One region of the Paenibacillus sp. FSL H7-689 genome, then DNA from elsewhere that is predicted to be linked to it. Evidence: riboswitches for the same ligand, from Rfam matches in the RefSeq annotation. Region 1 holds a riboswitch; the other holds the start of a gene.
The links. Region 1 has a riboswitch for thiamine pyrophosphate ahead of tenA (thiaminase II). Riboswitches for the same ligand answer to the same signal wherever they lie in the genome.

Region 2: linked by a shared signal. The riboswitch ahead of C170_RS20370 (thiamine phosphate synthase) and the one ahead of tenA (thiaminase II) in region 1 are both predicted to bind thiamine pyrophosphate.

What each region holds. Positions count from the first base shown of each region.
Region 1 covers NZ_ASPU01000057.1:38,084-43,521, reverse strand. Annotated here, with positions in the region: gene C170_RS25205 (endo-1,4-beta-xylanase) at 1-2,120, shown strand, start outside; TPP riboswitch at 2,327-2,424, shown strand; gene tenA (thiaminase II) at 2,538-3,200, shown strand; gene C170_RS25195 (spore coat protein) at 3,411-3,707, opposite strand; gene C170_RS25190 (hypothetical protein) at 3,719-3,919, opposite strand; gene C170_RS25185 (zinc-dependent alcohol dehydrogenase) at 3,951-5,087, opposite strand; gene C170_RS25180 (spore coat protein) at 5,084-5,438, opposite strand, start outside.
Region 2 covers NZ_ASPU01000028.1:161,425-166,862, forward strand. Annotated here, with positions in the region: gene C170_RS20360 (hypothetical protein) at 1-258, shown strand, start outside; gene C170_RS20365 (ABC-F family ATP-binding cassette domain-containing protein) at 397-1,947, shown strand; TPP riboswitch at 2,023-2,132, shown strand; gene C170_RS20370 (thiamine phosphate synthase) at 2,359-3,021, shown strand; gene thiO (glycine oxidase ThiO) at 3,039-4,211, shown strand; gene thiS (sulfur carrier protein ThiS) at 4,208-4,411, shown strand; gene C170_RS20385 (thiazole synthase) at 4,414-5,181, shown strand; gene C170_RS20390 (ThiF family adenylyltransferase) at 5,178-5,438, shown strand, end outside.

The DNA.
Region 1 (5,438 bases):
ATGTGGATGATGTATCATTTACTCTGGCCGAGCAACTGGAGATTGAAGAAGGGATTCTGTCTCTGAAAGACCTGTATCAAGATGATTTCCCCATTGGTGCAGCGGTGTATCGCTGGCAGTTGGAAGGCGCATATGGACAACTGCTCACAAAGCACTTTAACAGCTTGACCGCAACCTACGAGATGAAACCGAAGTACATGTCTCCTTCCGAAGGTGTTTATGAGTTCGAGGCAGCCGATCAATATGTTCAGTTCGCCGAGGAGCATGGTATGGGCGTACGCGCACATGCGTTGTTGTGGCATATTGATGCAGCAGAGTGGATGTTCAAGGATCCTCAGGGTAACCCTGCGAGTCGAGAATTACTACTTGCCCGGATTCAGGATTACGTTGAAACCGTCATGACCCGATACAAAGGTAAGATCTATGCCTGGGATGTGGTAAACGAGGCGATTGCGGATAGCAATGGTGATGCCAACGGTTTACGTAAAAGTCCCTTTTATGAACTAATTGGTCCGGATTATATTGAGAAAACCTATGAATTCGCTCGTGCAGCCGATCCGAATGCCAAATTATATTACAACGAATACTTCACGGAAATCTCTGAGAAAAGAGAGCATATGTATCAGTTGGTCAAACGACTGAAAGAGAAAGGGCTCATCGATGGTGTGGGTTTGCAATCCCACTATAACCTGGAATCCCCGCCCATCAAGGAAATTGAAAAAACGATCAGCATGTTCGCCGAACTTGGATTGGATATTCAGATCACGGAACTGGATGTGGATAGCGGAATTCCATTTGGTGAAGAGATGTCCGATGAAGTTGCAGTAAAGCAGGCGTATCGATATAAGGAACTGTTGGATTTGTACAAAAAACACAAAGACCACATTTCTTCAGTTACCTTATGGGGACTCCAAGATGAGAAGTCTTACAACAACCAGGCTATGCTGTTTGATTCAGCCCTGAAGGCCAAAAAGGCATACTGGGGACTCGTGGATGAATCCAGTTTGCCTGTGTTGACGCAGAGAGCCGTCTCACTTTCGGGTAAACCGGATATCAAAAAACAGACACAAGATCCGCTCTGGAACAAAGCGGTGTCTACTCCACTGAAGGGTGACTCTTCGGGATCAGCCAGTTTCCGCACTTTATGGGATCATAGTAACCTGTATATCCTCGTGGATGTACAGGATGCAAAGGCAGATGTGAATGACAGAGTAGATATCTTTGTTGATCTCAATAATGGCAAGACCACTTCATATGAAGCAGATGACCGACACGTAATCATTAAGCGGTCGGGCAAAGCTGAGGGTGTGGAGCAGCGTTCATATCGTGTACGCGAGACAAAAGCCGGATATCAGGTTGAATTGTCCATTCCGTGGGGTGGTATCCAAGTCGGATCAGAATATGAAGCCGGATTGGATATCCGTGTGACTGATGGCGGTTCAAGTGGGACACAACCTTATAATCCACTGTACTGGAATGATCGAACACAATCTCAGGAACAGGATACAAGCAAATACGGCGTGATTCAACTCGCCCCTATGCCCAAATCTGCACAAGCTGTGCAAGGGATTGTTCAGATTGATGGGAAGAAAGACACATCATGGAATAAGGCTGCACCATTTGAAGTAAAACGGTTGAACCAGAGCGAAGGTGCAGAGGCAGTGGCTCGCGCAATGTGGTCAGGTGAGTATCTATACCTGCTGATCGACGTCACTGATCCAAACATCATTACAGATAGTATCAACCCATGGGATCAGGATTCGGTTGAGATTTTCCTGGACGAGAATCACCAGCGCACACCGTATTTTCAATATGATGATGCCCAGTTCAGAATCAGTGCAGACAATGTGGGAACCTTTGCAGGGGGTGCCTCACCTGGACGCCTTGTAAGTGCTGTGAAGAAAACAAATAAAGGATATCTCGTAGAAGCCAGAATTCATTTACAATCATTGACGCCCAAAGCAGGAAATGTTCTCGGTTTCGAGCTCCAAATTAACGACAACCAGGGCGGAGGTAAGCAGAGCGTAGCCAAGTGGAATGATACGACCAATGAGAGCTGGAGAAATACTTCCCAGTACGGAATACTCACTTTTGTCGGAAAGAACAAACTCGGGCATTAAACCATCGGCAGTAGTTGCAAGAATAGAAACCATCATAACAGTGGCTGAAACTCAACCATTGTTGTGATGGTTTTCATCGTTTACATACGTCACCAAAGGTGATGAGGGGCGATACAATCTTCCTTGACTATATTTAACAGCCCTTGATATACTAAATGGATGTTATTTTATCTTTTATGGGAATAGGAAAGTAATCAACTACATACAACCGTTTGCGAGGGAGCCTTAACCGGCTGAGAGGGTGTTAAACCGACCTTACCTGATTTGGATAATGCCAACGTAGGGATGCAACGATGAAACACTGTACTTGGGTAGCTCATGCGAACCCCCTTGTTTTAGTGTATTTGTCTGCGAAACATCCATAGGATGTTTCGTTTTTTTGTTTTTAAATACGTACATTATGAATTGGAGGAACACATGTTGACTATTTCAGAGAGACTATATCAGGCAGCACAGCCTGTGTGGAAGGAATGTCTTGAGCATCCCTTTGTTAAAGGAATCGGAGATGGTTCCTTAACGGTTGAACAATTTCGTTATTATTTGCTGCAAGACTACTTGTACCTGTTCGATTATGCCCGCGTATTTGCACTAGGTATTGTCAAGTCGCACGACCCCAAATTGATGCAGTTTTTTAGTGAAAACGTAGATAACATCCTGAATGGTGAAATGAAAATTCATCGTTCTTATATGGAGCGATTAGGAATTACAGAGGATCATGTTTTCCAGGTAAAACCTGCCCTGAAAAATGCAGCCTATACTAACTATATGCTCTCTGTTTCCCATGCGGGTGGCATAGAAGAAGTACTTGTATCCATTCTGGCCTGCTCATGGAGCTATGCAGAGATTGGTCAAGTCCTTGCCCAAAAGCCAGGTGCAGCTGAGCATCCTTTTTACGGAGAGTGGATCACAGGATATGCTTCCTCTGAATACAACAGCAACAATCAATCCCTAGTGACGTTAACTGATAAGCTATTAGAAGGCTGTAGCGAGGGAACGTACCAACGGATGGAGGATATTTTCGTGATGTGCAGTCGCTTTGAGCTTGATTTTTGGGAAATGTCATGGAAGCTGGAGCCTTAAGTTCACTGTAGTCAATTAAAGTAGAGAGCAGCGGCCATAAACAGTCTCAGGATAGAAATAAGTAGAATACGTAAAGGAACGCTTGCAATAAGCGTGTTTCGTGACGATGCCAAAAAAAGGGCGGATAGTATCCGCCTTTTTTCATTGTTGAAATTCTTGACACAGGGACATTTTGTTCTCTGAAGTCTCTGGCTAAAATCAAAAAGGGTGTCAGGACGGAATGTTCATAGCAGTCTGAATGTTTTTCAGATCGAGCTGAATTTGCTCTGCAATATGGTAAGGGTGGTATAAACCATGCTGCACCATGTAATTTGATATCTTTTCATGAGAATCTATGGCTTCATCGAGCTGTTTCATCAAAATTTGTTTGATTTCGGGGGTGGCACATTCGGTCACAGCCATGGCGTAGTTTCTGACACCGCTCTTGGCGTTCATCAAAAAATCCATTGCGATCACGTCATCGGTCAGCGTATTAAGACCAGTCATGTGTTCTAATATTGGGTTCATTTTTTTATCTCCTATACAGTCGCTTTAGACAGCACTCCACCGAGCTCCTGAAGCTGCTGTTGTGATAAGATCGCATCTTGTTGCAAAATTTGCTTGAGCTCCGGGTCGGTTACCAGAGCTTGCATGGTCTTGGATTTAGTCATACAAACCGTCTTGAACGCAGCTATTTCATGTACCTCGAGAATCTCATGCAAAGCGTATGTGGAATCCATTCAGATTGTCCTCCCATGTATCTATTCATATTTAAGGCTTTAAGATGACTTTAATGCAATCGTCCGTTTTTGTATCGAACACTTCATAGCCCCGTTTGGCCTCGCTGAGCGGAATGACGTGCGTAACAATGTCGCCAGGGTCCACTTTGCCAGACGTAACCAACTCGTACATGTATGGCATGTAGTGAATGACCGGAGCTTGTCCGGAACGGATATTCACGTTTCGCTGCATGATATCACCGAGCGGGAATCCGTTATAACGTCCGCCGTATACCCCAGTGACTTGAATGGTGCCACCTTTGCGAACAGCCTGAGATGCAATGATAAATGCGCTCATGGTGCCGCCTTGCAGTTTCATACCGCTGGCTAGAAATTCAAGATCGCTCATCTTGCCGTCCATTCCTACCGCATCAATGACAACATCGGCGCCGCCTTTGGTCATTTCCTTGAGAGTGTTCCCAATATTCTTATCCTGTTCGAAGTTTACTATTTCCACATTGTTTGTTCGCTTCGCATGCTTTAAGCGGTAATCGACATAGTCGACGGCTATGACCCGCTTAGCTCCTTTCAGCCAGCAGAACTTCTGGGCTAGGAGTCCGACCGGGCCGCAGCCGAGCACAATGACCGTATCTCCATTTTTAACGCCGGCGTTATCTACGCTCCAGAATGCCGTCGTCATGGCATCGGCGATCAAGCTTAGCTTTTCGTCCGGTTGTTCGCAGTTTTCAGGGATCTTAAAGTGGGTAAAATTAGCAAATGGGACCCGTAAATACTCCGCTTGCCCGCCGGGATATCCGCCGGTCGTTCCGGAGTAGCCGAAATATGCGCCCATATCCCCGTGTTCGTTGGAATTGTCACATTGGCTTTCCAGCTGATTTTTGCAAAAAAAGCATTCTCCGCATGCGATGTTAAACGGGATGATTACGCGGTCGCCTTTTTTTACCTTGGTCACGCCAGGGCCCACTTCTTCTACGATCCCCATCGGCTCATGTCCGATGACATAGTTTTCCTGAAGGTTAGGGATCATCCCGTGAATAAGATGAAGGTCAGAACCGCAAATCGCGGTACTGGTGATCTTTACGATCATATCGTCCGGTTTCACAATCTTCGCATCCGGCACCTCTTTGACCACGACATTTTTAACCCCTTGATACGTTACCGCCTTCATGCTTTATGTCCTCCAATATGTTCATCTGGGGTCCGATCAAACATCCCTTTACGTGACGTATCACCCGGGAACAGATTCATCTGCCCGATCATCACCGTATTTTTCGCCGAAAGCTGATCGAGTTGGTACTGTTCGTTCAGCTCATAAGGATGAAACCATTTTTTGCGAATCATGAGCTCCGAAATTTCTTGGTGCATTGAAATTCCCTGCTTCAGATGAGTATGCAACAGGGCTCTTACATCCGGTGAAGCCGTTTCCGTCAGGGCGATGGACAAATTACGTACACCCTCCTTGGCACGAAGAAGGAAATCCATGGCAAAAGTCATATCTGCCATTTCCGGCATATTCAAT
Region 2 (5,438 bases), on a different contig from region 1:
AACTCCATTAACGATACAGGGATTATGGCCTTTATCCAAGGTATAGGTGTGGGTGACCAGAAGATCAACAACTACGCAATCGGTGGAGGCAGACTCGTGAAGAAAACGGCCATCGTAGGTGGGGTAGATCCTTTAACGGGTATCAAGTACTATTATCCCTCCACTTGTGGTAATGGTTACCGTGCTGAAGAGGTGTTTACAGACGCAAGACAAGCAGCTGCACAAGGCTATTTCGAATATAAATGCTCTAATCGTTAGGGTAGCCTGTATGACAAAATTATGTAAGAGGTTCCTGAACTGTTTACATTACTTTCAGAAAAGACGGGACCTGTGCTAGAATAGGGTTTCGGAACAATAATAAAAGTAATGTCTAATAGATAGGAGCAACCTCATCTTATGAGTTTATTGTCAGTAGAGAACGTAAGTCACAATTTTGGAGATCGCACGTTATTTAAAAATGTATCGTTTCGTTTACTTGCCGGAGAGCGTGTAGGACTTGTTGGTGCCAATGGTGTGGGTAAATCCACATTAATGAACATCCTTACCGGTAAATTGCTTAAAGATAGTGGAAAAGTGGAATGGACACCTAAGGTCCGTTATGGATATCTGGATCAGCACACGAAGCTTACCCCAGGCAAAACCATTCGTGACGTTCTTAAAGATGCATTCCTTCCGTTGCTTGAATTAGAAAAAGAAATGATGAATATAACGGACCAGATGGCAGATGCAGATCCAGATAAGCTGGAGCAGTTGCTGGAAGAGATGGGCGATATTCAGGAACAACTGGAACAGGGCGATTTTTATCTGATTGACGTAAAAGTGGAAGAGATGGCCAATGGTCTTGGTTTGTCCGCAATTGGTCTTGATCGGGATGTCGCAGCTCTAAGTGGTGGGCAACGTACCAAGGTGCTTCTTGCCAAGCTTCTGCTTGAGAAACCTACAGCCCTTTTGCTGGATGAGCCGACCAACTATCTGGATGTAGAGCACATTGAATGGTTGTCACGTTACCTGAAGGACTACCCTCATGCGTTCCTCTTAATCTCCCATGACACGGAATTCATGAATGAAGTAGTAAATGTCATTTATCATTTGGAATTTGCCAAATTAACGAGATATGCAGCGAACTATAACAAGTTCCTTGAGATGGCTGATATGAATAAAGCCCAGCATATTGATGCGTACGAGAAGCAGCAAGAGTACATCAAGAAGCAGGAAGATTTCATTCAGCGTAACAAGGCACGTGCTTCAACTTCAGGTCGAGCGAAGAGCCGGGAGAAACAGCTGGACAGAATTGAACGTATTGATCGTCCAGATGAAGCGGCCAAACCAACGTTCAAATTCAAGGATGCCCGTGCGAGTAGCAAAACGGTCTTTGAGGGCATTGATTTTGAAATTGGATATACGTATCCTTTGCTGCCTAAGATGACAATGACAATTGAACGTGGTGAGAAAATTGCCATCGTAGGTTGTAATGGTGTGGGTAAATCGACGCTGCTGAAAACCATCTTGGGCAAAATATCTCCACTCAGTGGAAAAACCTTTTTGGGAGATTATCTCGAAACGGCATATTTTGAGCAGGAAGTTCGTGCTGGGAATATCACGCCGATTGAGGATGTCTGGAATGAGTTTTCACATTTGACCCAGAATGAAGTCCGGGGTCATCTCGCTCGTTGCGGGTTGAAAAATGAGCACATTACCCGTCCGCTTAACATGCTGAGTGGTGGAGAACAAGCGAAGGTTCGTTTATGCAAACTCTTGATGCGTGAAAGCAACTGGATTCTATTCGATGAGCCGACGAACCATCTGGATGTAACAGCCAAAGCGGAGTTGCAACGTGCCTTGCAAGAATTTAAGGGAACGGTGTTGCTGGTATCTCATGAACCTGATTTTTACGAGGGTTGGGTCACCAAAACATGGAATGTCGAAGAATGGTCTGAGAAAAACTAGACAATTCAAGCAACGTTTAACAGAAATGAACAGTGACAAAAAAATCCTTCTATGGTAACATAGGCTACAACTTCATATGAACACTAGGGGGGCCGCACGATGTGGCTGAGATGGAAGAATGCGATTCCGGACCCTTTGCACCTGATCTGGATCATACCAGCGTAGGGAAGTGGCGAGCGCGTTTCAGTGAATGACGTGAGCAAACGGCAATTCGAAAGAATTCAACCGTCTTGCTTAGTAAATTGAAACATGCAGTTGCGTGTATAACGTTATGGCTATAAGGTCTATAGCTTTATTGCACGAAATGAACTGTATGTATCAGTCAGTCATCTGGTCCTATAATTAATACGCAGCCACTCCCCTACGGGAGTGGCTTTTTTGTGTTTTCATAGCATTCACGCATGGAAGGAGATGAAAAGTACGGTAATTTATCATGAACGTGTACACGGATCATTTGAACTGCATGTTGTATCTACGGGTGCAGGGGATCAAGCATCTTTTGTAAAAGCTGCAAAGGACGTTTGGCCATGGGTGGACTACATCCATATACGAGAGAAACAACTCTCGTGGCAACAAAAGATCGGTTGGGCTGAAAGTCTGCGTGGTGTTGGCGTTCCGTCTTGTCGCATCGTTATCAATGGTTCAGAACTGCCACCACAGAATGACATCTATGGCGGTGTGCATTGGGGGCAAGAGGCTATACGTAACTACAACCCTGCTGTTATAAGCAATGTCCAGCGAATTCGTCTGGGTGTATCTGTTCATTCAATCGATGAGGCAAAAATCGCTGAAGAACGGGGAGCCGATTACCTTTTCTTCGGGCATGTCTACTCAACCAACAGTAAGCCTGATCTTGAACCAAGAGGATTATATGCTCTGGCTGAAGTGTGCTCTGGTGTTTCCATTCCTGTCATGGCGATTGGGGGCATCGAACCGGGAAACATTCACGCTATTCGCTCTGCAGGCTCACAGGGAGTCGCTGTGATTTCAAATGTATGGGCGAGCGATTCCCCGGATCGGGCCGCTGAATCATTAAGGCAGGCTATCGTTGCTACAGAAAGTTTGAGCCGCTGAATCAAGGAGATGAGAGGATGAAAAAGATCATTACTGATAGACCGGATAAGATTTATGCAGAAACGATTATTGTAGGCGGAGGCGTTGTTGGATGTGCCATTGCGTATGAGCTTGCTTCCCATGGACAGGATGTGCTGTTACTGGAGCGTTCGACGATTGCAGGAGGCACTTCTTGCGCAGCGGCTGGGATGCTGGCAGCAGACAGTGAGGATTTTGCTCATCCTTTGATGGCTAAGCTCGCCAGGCAGAGTAGACAGTTACTTATCGAGCAACAGGTGCTAATGGCTACACTCAGTGAGGTAGAGACTGGTCTGCAACGCCAGGGATTCCTAACTCCTTTTCGTTCATACAGTGAATTAAGTAGTTATAAGGACAATCGGAAGTTTGCGTTGTCTGCTTCTGTTGATGAGGTGTGGTGGGACCGTTCCGTTGTGCAACAGGAGGCATCATGGCTTAACAGAGATACGTATGGAGCCTACTACAGACCTTACGAGAGTGAGATTCTTCCTGTCCATCTAACGAAGGCATATGCAGAATCCGCTCAAGCATTGGGAGCACGGGTTATGGAGGACATACAGGATATACGTGTGCAAGCAAACGAACACGGTGTGCAGGGGATCACCACATCGATCGGTGAGATGAAATGCAAACATGTCATTATAGCGGCTGGATTACAGAGTGAAGAGTTGATGAGACATGTGAATCTGAGCTTGCCTGTGTGGTCGGTAAAAGGTGAAATAGCCGCCGTTCAGTTCTCAGATGAACATGCAGGGTACAGACCTGATAGAACGGTGTATGCAGAGGATATCTATATTGTTCCCAAAGCCAATGGAGAGGTTTGGCTTGGGGCAACCAGTCTGCCAGGCAGAACGGATTTGAACGTTTCTGTACAGGGTGTTCAGCAACTGCTAACAGCGGCTACCCACTGGGTGCCTGGGACGAAGGAAGCACAATTTATACGAGCGTGGGCAGGCGTAAGACCGGCAACTCCCGATGGACTGCCTTATATAGGTGCTTGCAAGAGTATACCCGGGTTGTTCGCCGCCTTTGGACATTACCGCAACGGTATCTTGCTTAGTGCGATAACAGGCAGGCTTATCGCTGAGTTGCTCGCTGGCAAAAGCTCAGAAGAACTCGGAATTGAGGCGCTGAGCCCTGAGCGATTGAACAGAAAGGGAGTGGTGCAGTGAATATCATCGTTAATGGTCAACGGATGGAGATTGAAGACAGATTGAATCGTGTGGATAAATTACTCCAATCTTTTGATTTGCAAGTCAAGACTGTAGTTGTAGAGCTGAACAAGCATATTTTAACCCGTGAGTATCATGAAACGACGGCATTAAGAGAAGGCGATCGAATTGAGATTGTACATTTTGTAGGAGGCGGTTGATGATGTTGAACATTGGTAAATATACGTTTGAGTCCAGATTGTTGCTCGGAACAGGCAAGTTTTCCGATCTGGAAGTGCAAAGTCAGGCTGTGGAAGCATCTGAAACGGAAGTTTTAACCTTTGCTGTTCGTCGTCTGAATCTGGAGGAACGTAATCAGAAGCATTTCCTGGATACGTTGGATTTGAACAAATACACACTTCTTCCGAATACGGCGGGGGCTTCCAATGCGGAAGAGGCGGTGCGGATTGCTGAGCTTGCGCGGGCTTCAGGACTTTGTGATATGATAAAAGTCGAAGTCATCGGAGATGGAATGACGTTACTCCCAGATCCGATTGAAACGTACAAGGCTTGCGAAATTTTGCTGGAAAAGGGCTTCACGGTATTGCCTTATATTTCAGATGATGTCATTCTGGCCAAAAGGCTGCAATTGCTTGGCGTACATGCTGTAATGCCTGGCGCTTCTCCTATCGGAGCTGGCAGAGGCATCATCAATCCCTATAACCTTGAGATCATCATTGAGCAGGCCGTTGTACCTGTGATTGTGGATGCAGGGTTGCGCTCCCCAAAAGATGCTGCTTATGCGATGGAACTTGGTGCCGATGGCGTGTTGTTAAATACAGCCGTATCCGGATCAGGGGATCCAGTGAGCATGGCTAAAGCGATGCGATTGGGGGTAGAAGCGGGTAGATTGGCATATGAGGCAGGCATGATTCCCGTAAAGCGTTATGCAGCAGCCAGTAGTCCGGTGGAAGGAATGGTTCATACATGACAGATCAATTAACATCTTCCGAGCAGGCCGATCGTTATTCCAGACAGGAACGGTACGCGCCACTTGGCAAGGAAGGCCAGGCCAGATTAAAGGGCAGCAGAGTTTTAATTGTAGGCGCTGGCGCACTCGGAACAGGAATTGCAGAAACGTTAGTTCGTTCAGGAGTCGGACACTTAACGATTGTGGATCGTGATTATGTGGAGTGGAGTAACCTGCAGCGGCAGCAATTATATGTAGAACAGGACGCGCTTGAGCGG